DNA from 2 places in the Plantibacter sp. Mn2098 genome. Region 2 is predicted to be linked to the other one. Evidence: riboswitches for the same ligand, from Rfam matches in the RefSeq annotation. Region 2 holds a riboswitch; the other holds the start of a gene.

What was found. A riboswitch is a leader RNA that binds a small molecule or an ion and turns the genes downstream of it on or off. The one in region 2 is predicted to bind thiamine pyrophosphate.
Region 1: it holds a riboswitch for thiamine pyrophosphate, as region 2 does, so the genes downstream of both, thiM (hydroxyethylthiazole kinase) here and ACL9RL_RS17375 (ECF transporter S component) in region 2, are expected to answer to the same signal.

Annotation. Positions count from the first base shown of each region.
Region 1 covers NZ_JBMOUH010000002.1:420,626-426,180, reverse strand. Annotated here, with positions in the region: gene ACL9RL_RS04760 (bifunctional hydroxymethylpyrimidine kinase/phosphomethylpyrimidine kinase) at 1-1,142, opposite strand, end outside; gene thiE (thiamine phosphate synthase) at 1,139-1,795, opposite strand; gene thiM (hydroxyethylthiazole kinase) at 1,975-2,853, opposite strand; TPP riboswitch at 2,836-2,938, opposite strand; gene ACL9RL_RS04745 (DUF1349 domain-containing protein) at 3,094-3,735, shown strand; gene ACL9RL_RS04740 (DUF1622 domain-containing protein) at 3,880-4,296, shown strand; gene ACL9RL_RS04735 (HAD family hydrolase) at 4,445-5,107, opposite strand; gene ACL9RL_RS04730 (TetR/AcrR family transcriptional regulator) at 5,224-5,555, shown strand, end outside.
Region 2 covers NZ_JBMOUH010000011.1:158,979-164,533, forward strand. Annotated here, with positions in the region: gene dinB (DNA polymerase IV) at 1-1,154, shown strand, start outside; gene ACL9RL_RS17370 (hypothetical protein) at 1,222-1,551, shown strand; TPP riboswitch at 1,598-1,706, shown strand; gene ACL9RL_RS17375 (ECF transporter S component) at 1,743-2,372, shown strand; gene ACL9RL_RS17380 (ABC transporter ATP-binding protein) at 2,376-3,878, shown strand; gene ACL9RL_RS17385 (energy-coupling factor transporter transmembrane component T family protein) at 3,875-4,675, shown strand; gene ACL9RL_RS17390 (hypothetical protein) at 4,672-5,307, shown strand; gene ACL9RL_RS17395 (metallopeptidase family protein) at 5,348-5,555, opposite strand, start outside.

The DNA.
Region 1 (5,555 bases), on a different contig from region 2:
AGGTAGATCGCGTCCTGCGCGAGATAGTGGGTGAAGGCCCCTGCGTCGAGGGTGCCGTCGCCCAACCCGAGGATGAACGGTGACTCGTCGATGCGCCGACGCACCGGCTCGACGTCATCCCACCAGGCGTCGGTGATCGATGCGGGAGCAACAGCGGCATCGGTCTCATCCAGCCGATGCCCGTCGAGGTCGAGAGCGCGACCGAGCGCATCCGCTTCTCCGATCCCGGCCGCGTCCCAAAGCTCGGCGAAGTGGTTGATCGGTCCGTTGCCGGACCCGACCACGAGCTCGTCGGCACGCGCGAGCGCCCCGGTGAGCCAGCGCTTCGCGTCGTCGAGGGCTCTCGTCCAATCGCCGTCGCGAGCGACGAGGGTCGCGATCGCACTCGACAGCGAACACCCGGTGCCGTGCGTGTTGGATGTCTCCACCCGGGCACCGACGATCTCGACGACCTGCTGGTCCCGGTCGTCGCCGAGACGGCCCGCGGCATCGACCAGGGCATCCGGCGATGACGTGCCGCCCAGGTGTCCGCCCTTCACCAGGACGATGACGCCGTGCTCGCGTGACAGGGCGAGCGCCTGATCGAGCGCGGTCGCCCAGTCGGTGGCGATCGGCGCGCCTGCCAGGACGGCGAGCTCCGGGAGGTTCGGGGTCACGAGGTCGACCATGGGAAGCAGCGCCCGCACGGCCGCCTCTGCGTCGGCGCGCAGCAGCCGGTCTCCGCTCGTCGCGACCATCACGGGATCGAGCACGATGGGCCCGGTCGCCGATGCGCGCAACCAGGCGCGGACCTCGTCCACCACCTCGACGCTGCCGAGCATGCCGATCTTGACCGCGTCGATCACGACGTCATCGCTCACGGCATCGAGCTGCTCGCGGAGGAACGACACGGGCGGTGTGTGGACGCTGCGGACGCCGTGGGTGTTCTGGGCGACAAGTGCCGTCACGACCGCCATGCCGTAGCCGCCGTTCGCGGCGATGCTCTTGAGGTCCGCCTGGATGCCGGCGCCGCCTGTCGGGTCGGTGCCGGCGATGCTGAGGATGCGCGGGGTGCGCGCTCGCGACACCGTCGAGCCGTTGGGGCCCCTCGACAGGCTCAGGGACCGGGCGGCGGGCAGGGGTCGGGCGGCTGCGTCACTCATAGGAGCGCCTCCGTCCAGGCGGCGCGGAAGGCGGCAGCCGCGGCCGTGGGGTCGTCGGCCGCACAGATCGCGGACACCACGGCGAGCCCTGCAGCACCCGCGGAGCGCAGCGCGGCCGTGTCGGACAGTGCGACACCGCCGATCGCGACGCACGGCAACGCCGTTGATGCGGCGAGCGCCCGGAAGCCCTCGATCCCGAGCGGTGCAGGGTGGTCCGGTTTGGTGCTCGTCGGTCGGATGACACCGACACCGAGATAGTCGACGGTCCCGGCCGGGAGCGCCGCGACGTCCGCGAAGTGCGCCGGCGTGTTCGCGGTGAGGCCGAGGATCGCATCCGGCCCGATGATTCGTCGCGTCTCGAGTACCGGCAGATCGCTCTGCCCGATGTGGACGCCGTCGACCCGCGCCCCGGCGGCTCGGGCGGCGAGGAACACGTCCACCCGGTCGTCGACGAACAGCAGCGCACGACCGGCGATGGCGGCGCTGGCCGCAACCGTCAACTCGAACAGCTCACGCGCCGTCCCCGACTTCTCCCGCAGTTGGATCGCGGTGGCGCCGCCGTCGACGGCACGCCCCACAACATCGAGGACCCCGCACGATCCACTCAGGGACGCATCGGTGACGAGGTACGTCGAAAGCGCGTCGGCGTCCATTCGCACTCCCCCGGTCCCTGAGCCCGTCGAAGGGCCCACCGTCCCCGCACCCACATCGAGTCCCGCCCCGCCGGTCCCTGAGCCTGTCGAAGGGCCCGGAACCACCGCTACCCCGGCACGCCCCACCCGGTCCCCGTCGAAGGACACCCCGTTCGCAGCGTCATCCCCACCCGTCCGGCTCACGCGATGACCGCCATCCGCCGCACGGTATCGGCGTCGACGGTCGACAAACGGTCGAGGAACGCGATTGCGAAGCTGCCCGGCCCACGGGATTCCGATGCCGCAAGCTCGGCGGCGATCGTGTAGACGGTCGTCGCGGCAACGGTCGTGACGAGTCGGTCGTCGTCGAGCGACGCGAACGCCGCCATGACCGAGCCGAGCGCGCATCCACCGCCCGTCACCGCAGTGAGCCAGACGTGTCCGTTGCTCGTGCGGACGACGCGTTCTCCGTCGGTGATGACATCGGTCGGGCCGGACACCGCGACCACGGAACCGGCACGACGAGCGATGGCGCGGGCCGCGTCGAGCGCGCTCTCCGCGGTGTCCGTCGCGTCCACGCCGCGGCCACCCGCTCCGAGGCCGGCGAGCGCGATGATCTCCGAGGCGTTCCCCCTCACGATCGTCGGGCGGAGGTCCAGCAGCTGGGATGCGAGGGCGGTGCGGACGGGCAGGAACCCGATCGCGACCGGGTCGAGGACCCAGGGCGTCCCCGCGTCGGCGGCTGCGGCGGCCGCTTCGAGCATCGCCTCCCGCGGTTCGGCATGCGGGGTGCCGAGGTTGATGAGCACCCCGGAGGCGATGCGCGCGAACGGGCCGGCCTCGGTCGGGATGTCGACCATCGCCGGCGCAGCGCCGAGCGCGAGGAGGATGTTCGCGGTGAAGTTGGTGACCACGGCGTTGGTGATCGACTGCACAAGCGGCGTGCGCGAGCGCAGCTCCTCGAGGAGGGTCGCCGCGCGTTCGGCGAGGGCCGCCGGATCGACGACACCACCCCCTGCGACGGCATCGGTGGACGGGTGGGCAGACTGCTGCGGTGTGCGAATGCTCATCCGCGACATCCCTTCGCTAGTACGAACTAGATCAGGTTCGACGGGTGTGTTCTCAGCCCGTGTCGCATCGCGACGGGCACCCCGTGTCACTCGCCACCACCATAGCGCGTGGCGCCGTGTGCGAAGATCGGTGGCCCGACAAACGCGGCCGGGCACGCAGACCGGGAGGTTCTGTCCGACGACCGGGCACGAGGGCCGGAACACAATGGGCGGATGCGAACCTCCAGCGCACGCCGATAGGGTGGCCCCGTGAACGACGTCGACACCTCAGCCTCATCCGCCGCCGCTGATCCCGAAGCGAGGACGACCATCCCTTGGTCGGTGGGGTCGTGGACGACTCCCCCGGTTTCAGCCGTCGAGGAGGAGACCGCCGATGGCGTGGACCTCCTCGTGACCGCCGTGGAGGGCAGCGATGCCTGGCGGCACACCTCCTACGGTTTTGTCCACGACACGGAGCACGCGCTGCTCACGCCGTTCGCGACGGGCACGGCCTGCGAGGTGTCGTTCACGGCGGCCTTCGACGCCCAGTTCGATCAGGCCGGGGTGTTCCTCCGAGCTGATGACGAGCACTGGATCAAGGCCGGAGTGGAGTTCGCCGATGGGCTGCCGCAGCTGGGCGCGGTCGTGACGGATGTCCGCTCCGACTGGTCCGTCGGGCCGGTCCCGGCGTGGGCCGGGCGTGTTGTGACCGTGCGGGCAAGCCGGTCCGGTGACGCCGTGACGATCCGTGCGCGAGTCGACGACGAGCCCTGGCAGCTCGTGCGGGTCGCTCCGTTCACGGCTGACGCGCTGGTCGCCATCGGCCCGTTCTGTTGCGCTCCGACCCGTTCCGGACTGACGGTCCGCTTCCACTCCTGGACCCAGTCCTCCGCCGATTCCGCCCTCCACTAGCCCGCGAACTGTCACTCGTGGCTGCTCTGACGCCCTGAAACCCACCACAACTGATAGCTCGCGAGCTGTCAGTTGTGGCTGTTCTCGGGCGCTGGAACCAGCCACGACTGACCACTCGCGGACGAAGTGCGGCATGATGGCGGGATGGCAGAGGGGGATGGCGTGACGGGATTCTTTGAGGCGGTGACGACCGTGTTCGAGGTCGTCGGGGTCGGCGCGATGGTCGTCGGATTCCTCGTCGCGATCGGTGTCTCGATCCGCGTCTGGATCCGTTCGAAAGACGGAGGCCACGCGTTCAAGACCCTCCGCGAGACGATCGGCGGCGTCATCCTGCTCGGCCTGGAGATTCTCGTCGCCGCTGACCTCGTCAAGACCGTCACCTCCACGCCATCACTCACCGATGCGGCGGTCCTCGCGCTCATCGTCCTCATCCGGACGGTGTTGAGCTTCTCGCTGCAGGTCGAGATCGATGGCGTCGCCCCCTGGAAGCGAGCGTTCGTCACCGGACCACAGGTGCTCACGAAGGCCGTCGCCAGAGGCAACGCGGGACCCGCCGACTAGCCCGCCCGATCAGCCCGCGAACTGTCACTTGTGGCGGCTATCAGCACGCCAGACCGGCCACGACCGACAGCTCGCGAGCTGACGGTTGTGGCTGGCAACCGGAGCGTCAGACCAGCCACGACTGACAGTTCGCGGGCCGGCAGGGCGGCTACCAGGTGGCCCGGATGAGGGCGGGGAGCTCTCGCATGTCGTGGAAGACGTGCGTGTTGGGGCCGACGAGGCGCGCTTCGGGGATGACGCCGCCGGCGTAGGCGTAGACGCGCATACCGGCAGCACGGGCAGCAGCGACGCCGACCGGGCTGTCCTCGATGACGATGCAGCGGGACGGATCGATGCCGAACGTCGCGGCCGCGTGCAGGAACAGGTCCGGCGCAGGCTTGCCGGTCGCGACGTCGCTCGCGCTGAAGATGCTGCCGTCGAAGTGCTCGTGCAGCCCCGTGTGTTCGAGGTTCCGCTTGATGTCCGGGTGCGCACTGTTGGACGCGACGCAGATGGGCGATCCGGCCTCGAGGATCTCGGTTATCGCCTCGCCGACACCGTCGACGGCCTCCAGATCGGCAGCGCACGCATCGCGGAACGCCTGGCCCCAACGGTCGAGCCAGGTGGGGTCGAGCGTGCGCCCGAGGTTCTCCTCGACGAGCTTGATGTACGTCTCGTACGATGCGCCGACGAGGTGCTCGTGGATATCCGCCTCGGTGAGGGTGCTCCCGGCCTCGGTCAGCAGCTTGAGGTTGACGCGGACGGAGATCCGTTCCGTGTCGACGAGGGTCCCGTCGCAGTCGAAGATCACCAGGTCGGGGTAGTCAGCCATACCGACGAGCCTAGGCGACGCCCGCGACACCGGCACCCGTCGCCTGTTGTGAACACTCGGGCTGGCCGAGTCCACGCAGAGGAAAATTGATAACAACTCTTTGTTATCATTGATTCATGACTGAGCAGCCGAGCCCGCGCGACCGCATCGTCGAAGCCGCCTCCGAACTCCTCTCCGCAGGAGGACGGGACGCCGTCTCCACCCGCGCTGTCAGCGCCGCCGCCGGGGTGCAGCCGCCGACGATCTACCGGCTCTTCGGCGACATGAGCGGACTGCTCGATGCGGTCACCAGCCACGGATTCGCCGCCTACCTGCACACCAAACGCAACCGCACGCTCCTTCCGGACCCGGTCGACGATCTGCGGGCCGGCTGGGATCTCCACGTCGCGTTCGGCGTCGCGAACCCGGCGCTCTACTCGCTGATGTACGGCCAGCCGGAGGCGGGAGC
Region 2 (5,555 bases):
AGCTCTTGCAGCGACCGGAACTTGCCGGGCTCCCGCTCATCGTCGGACATCGTGAAGGCCGCTCGGTCGTCACCTCCGCCAGCTATGAGGCCAGGCGGTACGGCGTCAAGGCGGCGATGCCGGTGTCCCAGGCGCTGCGGCTCTGCCCGACGGCGATCGTGTTGGAGCCCCATCACGGGGAGTACCGCAAGTACTCGGATCTGGTGATGCAGGTGTTCGAATCGATCACGCCGCTCGTCGAGCCGCTCAGCATCGACGAGGCCTTCCTCGACGTCTCAGGCGCTATCAGGCTCATGGGCCGACCCAAGGAGATCGCGAGCATCATCAAGCAACGGGTGCTCGCCGAGACCGGATTGCCGTGCTCCGTCGGGGTCGCCGCCACGAAGTACGTGGCGAAGCTGGCATCCGGTCTGTCCAAGCCGGACGGGTTGCTCGTGGTGCCCGCGGATGAGACCGTCGCCTTCCTGCGGCCGTTGCCGGTGGGCGCGCTCTGGGGTGTCGGCGGCAAGACGGAGGAGCAGCTCCTGAACCGCGGCATCCGCACGGTCGGGGAGGTGGCGGACACTCCGCTCTCGGTGTTGCAACGCGCGGTGGGGGACGCCACGGGACGCAAACTGCTCGAGCTCGCGAGCGGTGTCGACCCCCGATCCGTGACCACGGTGCGGCGCGAGAAGAGCGTCAGCCACGAGGTCACGTTCGAGACCGACATCGCCGATCCTGCAATGCTGCGACGAGAGGTCCTCAATCTCGCGAACCTCGTCGCGGTGCGGCTTCGGCGCGGCGGATTCGCCGGGCGAACGGTTGGCATCCGGGTGCGCTTCGCCGACTTCTCGGTCGTGTCGCGATCCAAGACGCTCCCGGACCCCACGAACGTCGGCCGACGGCTGTACGAGGAGGCGGTCTCGCTGTTCGACGCACTCGACCGCCGTGGACAACTCGTCCGTCTGATCGGTGTCAAGGTCGAGCAACTGTCGGAGGATGCCGGCGGGTCGGCCGGGCTCTGGGACCCGGATGAGGAGTGGCGGGATGCCGAGGCCACGATGGATCAGGTCGCCGGCCGGTTCGGGGATCATGCCATCGCCCCCGCGTCGCTGCTCGGCAAACCGAGGCGACGCGGACTCGGCAGCCGGGGCGATGGCCTGCAGGAGCGCTGAGGGCCCACGCTGGTCACCCGCCGTGATGCACCTTGGTTCTCGTGGGTGCGCGGGGTAGCGTGGCACCATGACGAATCTCGTGTTGAAACTTGCGGAACAGGCCAAGAACATCGGCGTGACGGCGGCCTACGGCGAGCAGCAGGATGTCGACGGCGTGAAGTTCGTCCCCGTCGCGCTGTCGTACTACGGCTTCGGCGCCGGCAGCGAAGGCGGCGACGATGAAGCAGCCGGTGGCGGAGGCGGCGGCGGACTCGCCGTTCCGGTCGGCGCGTACATCAAGACCAGGGACGGGCTGCGCTTCGACCCGAACCTGATCTCGCTCATCGCGGTCGCCATCCCGTTCATCTGGGTAAGCGGCAAAGCGCTCTCCGGGATCATCCGGGCGCTCAAGAAGTAGCGGAGGGACGCGCGAAGCGTTCCCCGCTGTTCACCAGAGCTATACTCGGTGACATCACGGGAGTCCGGTGAACCGGGCTGAGAGGAAGGTATCCGCCTTCGACCGTCAAACCTGATCTGGATCATGCCAGCGCAGGGAGACCATTTCTCACTACCCGTGCCCTCTTTCCCAAAACAGGAAGGGCACGTCACGTGTCAGCATCGATCAACACACCAGCACGCCTCGACGCCAACAACCGCACTCTCAAGTGGCGCGTCGTCGACATCGTCGTGGTCGCCGTCCTCGGCGTCGCAACCGGGCTCATCTTCTGGGCTTGGAACACCATCGGCTACCTCTGGTACGAGGGCGCCAACGCGGTGACACCCGGCTTCGGCGGCATCGCGAACGGCGTCTGGCTGCTCGGCGGGGTCCTCGGCGGCCTCATCATCCGGAAGCCGGGTGCTGCGCTCCTCGTCGAACTCATCGGCGCGGTCGTCTCCGCGCTCATCGGCAACGTGTGGGGCATCTCCACGGTCTACTCCGGCCTCGCACAGGGGCTCGGTGCGGAACTCGTCTTCGCGGCGTTCGCGTACCGTCGATTCGGTCTGCTGCCGGCGATCCTCGCCGGCGCGGGCGCAGGACTCGCGGAGTGGCTGCTCGAACTCTTCACCTCCGGCAACCTCGCGAAGTCGGCGGAGTTCAACACCTTCTACCTCATCGCAACGGTCGTCTCGGGTGCCGTCCTCGCGGGTGTGCTCGGGTGGGCGCTTGTGAAGGCGCTCGCGTCAACGGGGGCGCTCAGCCGGTTCGCGGCTGGACGGGATGCCCGGAACGAGGTCTAGATCGTGTCACGCGGAATCGCGGCGCGGGTCCAGGTCGACGGCTGGGGGTGGCGACACGCCGGCCGGAAGGCCTGGGCCGCCCGCGATCTGACGTTCACGATCGAACCGGGGGAGCGGGTGCTCCTCCTCGGCGCGTCCGGGGCGGGCAAGTCCACCCTCATCCATGCCCTCGCCGGTGTCCTGGGCGGCTCGGACGAGGGCGAGGTCGCCGGTTCGATCCTGATCGACGGCGAGCCTCCCGAACGGGTCCGAGGCCGCGCGGGCCTGGTTCTGCAGGACCCCGATTCGCAGGTCATCCTCGCGCGCGTCGGCGACGATGTCGCATTCGGATGCGAGAATCTCGGCGTCCCGAGGGACGAGATCTGGGCACGGGTGCGGGCGAGCCTCGATGCGGTCGGGCTCGACCTGCCGCTCGATCACCCGACGCAGGCGATGTCCGGCGGGCAGAAGCAGCGGCTGGCCCTGGCCGGTGTGCTCGCGATGCAGCCATCGCTGCTCCTTCTCGATGAGCCGACGGCGAATCTCGACCCGGCCGGGGTCCTCGAGGTGCGCGATGCGGTTGAACGGGTCGTCGGCGACGGTTCCTCGACGCTCGTCGTCATCGAGCACCGCGTCGACGTGTGGCGTGACCTCATCACCCGGGTCATCGTCCTCGATCCGGACGGCGGTGTACTCGCGGACGGTTCGCCGGAAACGGTGCTCGACGATGTCGGCGCGCGGCTCGCAGCGTCGGGCGTGTGGGTTCCCGGAGTCCCGCTCGGGCTCGCTCGCCGAGGGCGGCCAGGCGATGGGACGCACGCGCTCTTGGCGCAGGACCTCGGGATCTCTCGGGTTCCGCGGACGGCGCGTGCTGCGGGTGTTCCCGTGCAGGAGCATCTGGAGGTCGCCATCGAGACCGGGCGATCGACGGTCGTGGTCGGACCCAACGGCGCCGGGAAGTCGACGCTCGCCTTGACGCTGGCGGGTCTCCTGCCGGAGTATTCGGGCGAGGTCCGCTCATCGGAGGCCCTCGCCGGTCGCCGCGGTCGCCGGCCGATCACGTGGACGTCGAGGGAACTGCTCACCCGGGTCGGCACGGTGTTCCAGGACCCTGAGCACCAGTTCGTCACGAGCACCGTCCACGACGAACTCGCTGTGGCCCTGCGCGCATTGCGCTGGGCCCCTGCCGAGATCGAGGCCCGTGTCGACGATCTGCTCGAACGACTGGACCTCGCGAAGCTCGCCCGTGCGAATCCCTTCAGCCTGTCCGGTGGTCAGAAGCGCCGTTTGTCGGTTGCGACGGTGCTCGCCGCGAGGCCGCAGGTGATGATCCTCGATGAACCCACGTTCGGGCAGGATCGGAGGAGCTGGATCTCGCTGGTCGAACTCCTGCAGGACGAGCTCGATGCCGGCATGACGGTCATCTCCGTCACGCACGACGCGGCCTACGTCGATCTGCTGGGCGATCGTGTCCTGACACTCGAACCGATGCACGAACCGATGCGCGGAGCGGAGGCTGCGGCATGACGGCGCTGGCGAATGCTCCTGTCGCAACCAGGGATGGCCGTCCGGTTGTGCTCGACCGGGTGAACCCGGTGACGAAGGCGTTCATCGTCATCCTGTTGTCCCTCCCGCTGCTCGTGACGATCGACTGGGTGAGCGCGGCCGTCGCGGTGGTGCTCGAGGCGATGCTCTTCCCGCTCGCTGGACTCACGCTGCGGGCGTTTCTGCGCCGAGCGTGGCCGGTGCTGCTCTTCGCCCCGGTCGGCGGGATCAGCATGCTGTTGTACGGCAAGCCGGGCGGGCACGAGTACTGGTCGTTCTGGGTGATCAGGATCACCGACAGCTCCATCGAACTCGCCATAGCCGTGACCGTCAGGGTGGTCGCGCTCGGCTTGCCGACCATCCTGCTGTTCGCGCGCGTCGACCCGACGGACCTCGCCGACGGGCTGTCGCAGATCGTCAGGCTTCCGAGTCGATTTGTGCTCGGGACGCTCGCCGGTGCGCGCATGCTCGGTCTGTTCGTGGAGGACTGGAGGAGCATGGCGTTGGCCAGGCGGGCCAGAGGGCTCGGCGACCACGGCGTCATCCGGAGATTCGTGTCGATGGCGTTTGTGCTGCTCGTGTTCGCGATCCGCCGGGGGAGTAAATTGGCGACCGCGATGGAGGCGAGAGGGTTCGGTTCGTCCATTCCTCGCACCTGGGCGAGATCGTCCACGCTCAGTGCGGCAGACGCCGTCGCAGTGCTGGTCGCGGTCGGGATCATGGTCCTCGCGATCGGCACGGCCGTTGTCTCGGGCTCGTTCCGATTCATCGGGTCATGACGGTGGGACAGGACGGGATGCCGGCGGGAGCGTCGGGAGCGTGGGGATCCGCGGGTGCCACGCGTGCTCCGGTGCTCCTGATCGACGGTCGTTCCGGTTCGGGCAAGACGAGCCTGGCCGCAGCGGTCGCTGGGGCGCTCACGGACTCGACGGTCGTGCACATGGACGACCTGTACCCGGGTTGGGACGGACTGGACGAGGGGAGCGTCCTGCTCACCGAATCGGTGCTCCGTCCGTTGTCGGCCGGGTTGCCGGCCGTGTGGCGTCGGTGGGACTGGCATCGGTCTGAGCGTGCCGAGGCGCACGTCGTCGATCCGTCGATCCCGTTGGTGGTCGAGGGCTGCGGAGCACTGTCGCGGGCTTCAGCGAGGCTCGCCGCCTCCTCGATCTGGCTGGATGCTCCACCACCGATGCGGGAGGGCAGGCTGAGCCGTCGCGACGGTACCGTCGAGTGGTGGCCGGCCTGGACGGTGCAGGAGGATGCGTTCATCGCGCGGGAGCGTCCGGACGCCCTGGCCGACGTCGTGCTGGACGGGGGAGCGGCCTCGGAGGAGGTGCTCGCGCGAGCGCTCGAGGCGCTGTCAGCGGGCGTCCACGGCGTGACGTGGGATCGGTGGCTCGCTGCGCGCTGACATCGACCGCCAGCGTGTATCGACCGTCAGGGTGTTCTGACTACGCCCAGCCGAGTTCGTGGAGGCGTGCGTCGTCGATCCCGTAGTAATGGCCGATCTCGTGCACGAGCGTCGTGTGGATCTCGTCCTGCAACTCTTCGAGCGTCGCGCAGACGTCGAGGTGCGGCTCCCGGTAGACGATGATTCGGTCCGGCATCTCGCCGAATCCGTATCGGTCCCGTTCGGTCACGGCGACACCGTCGTACAAC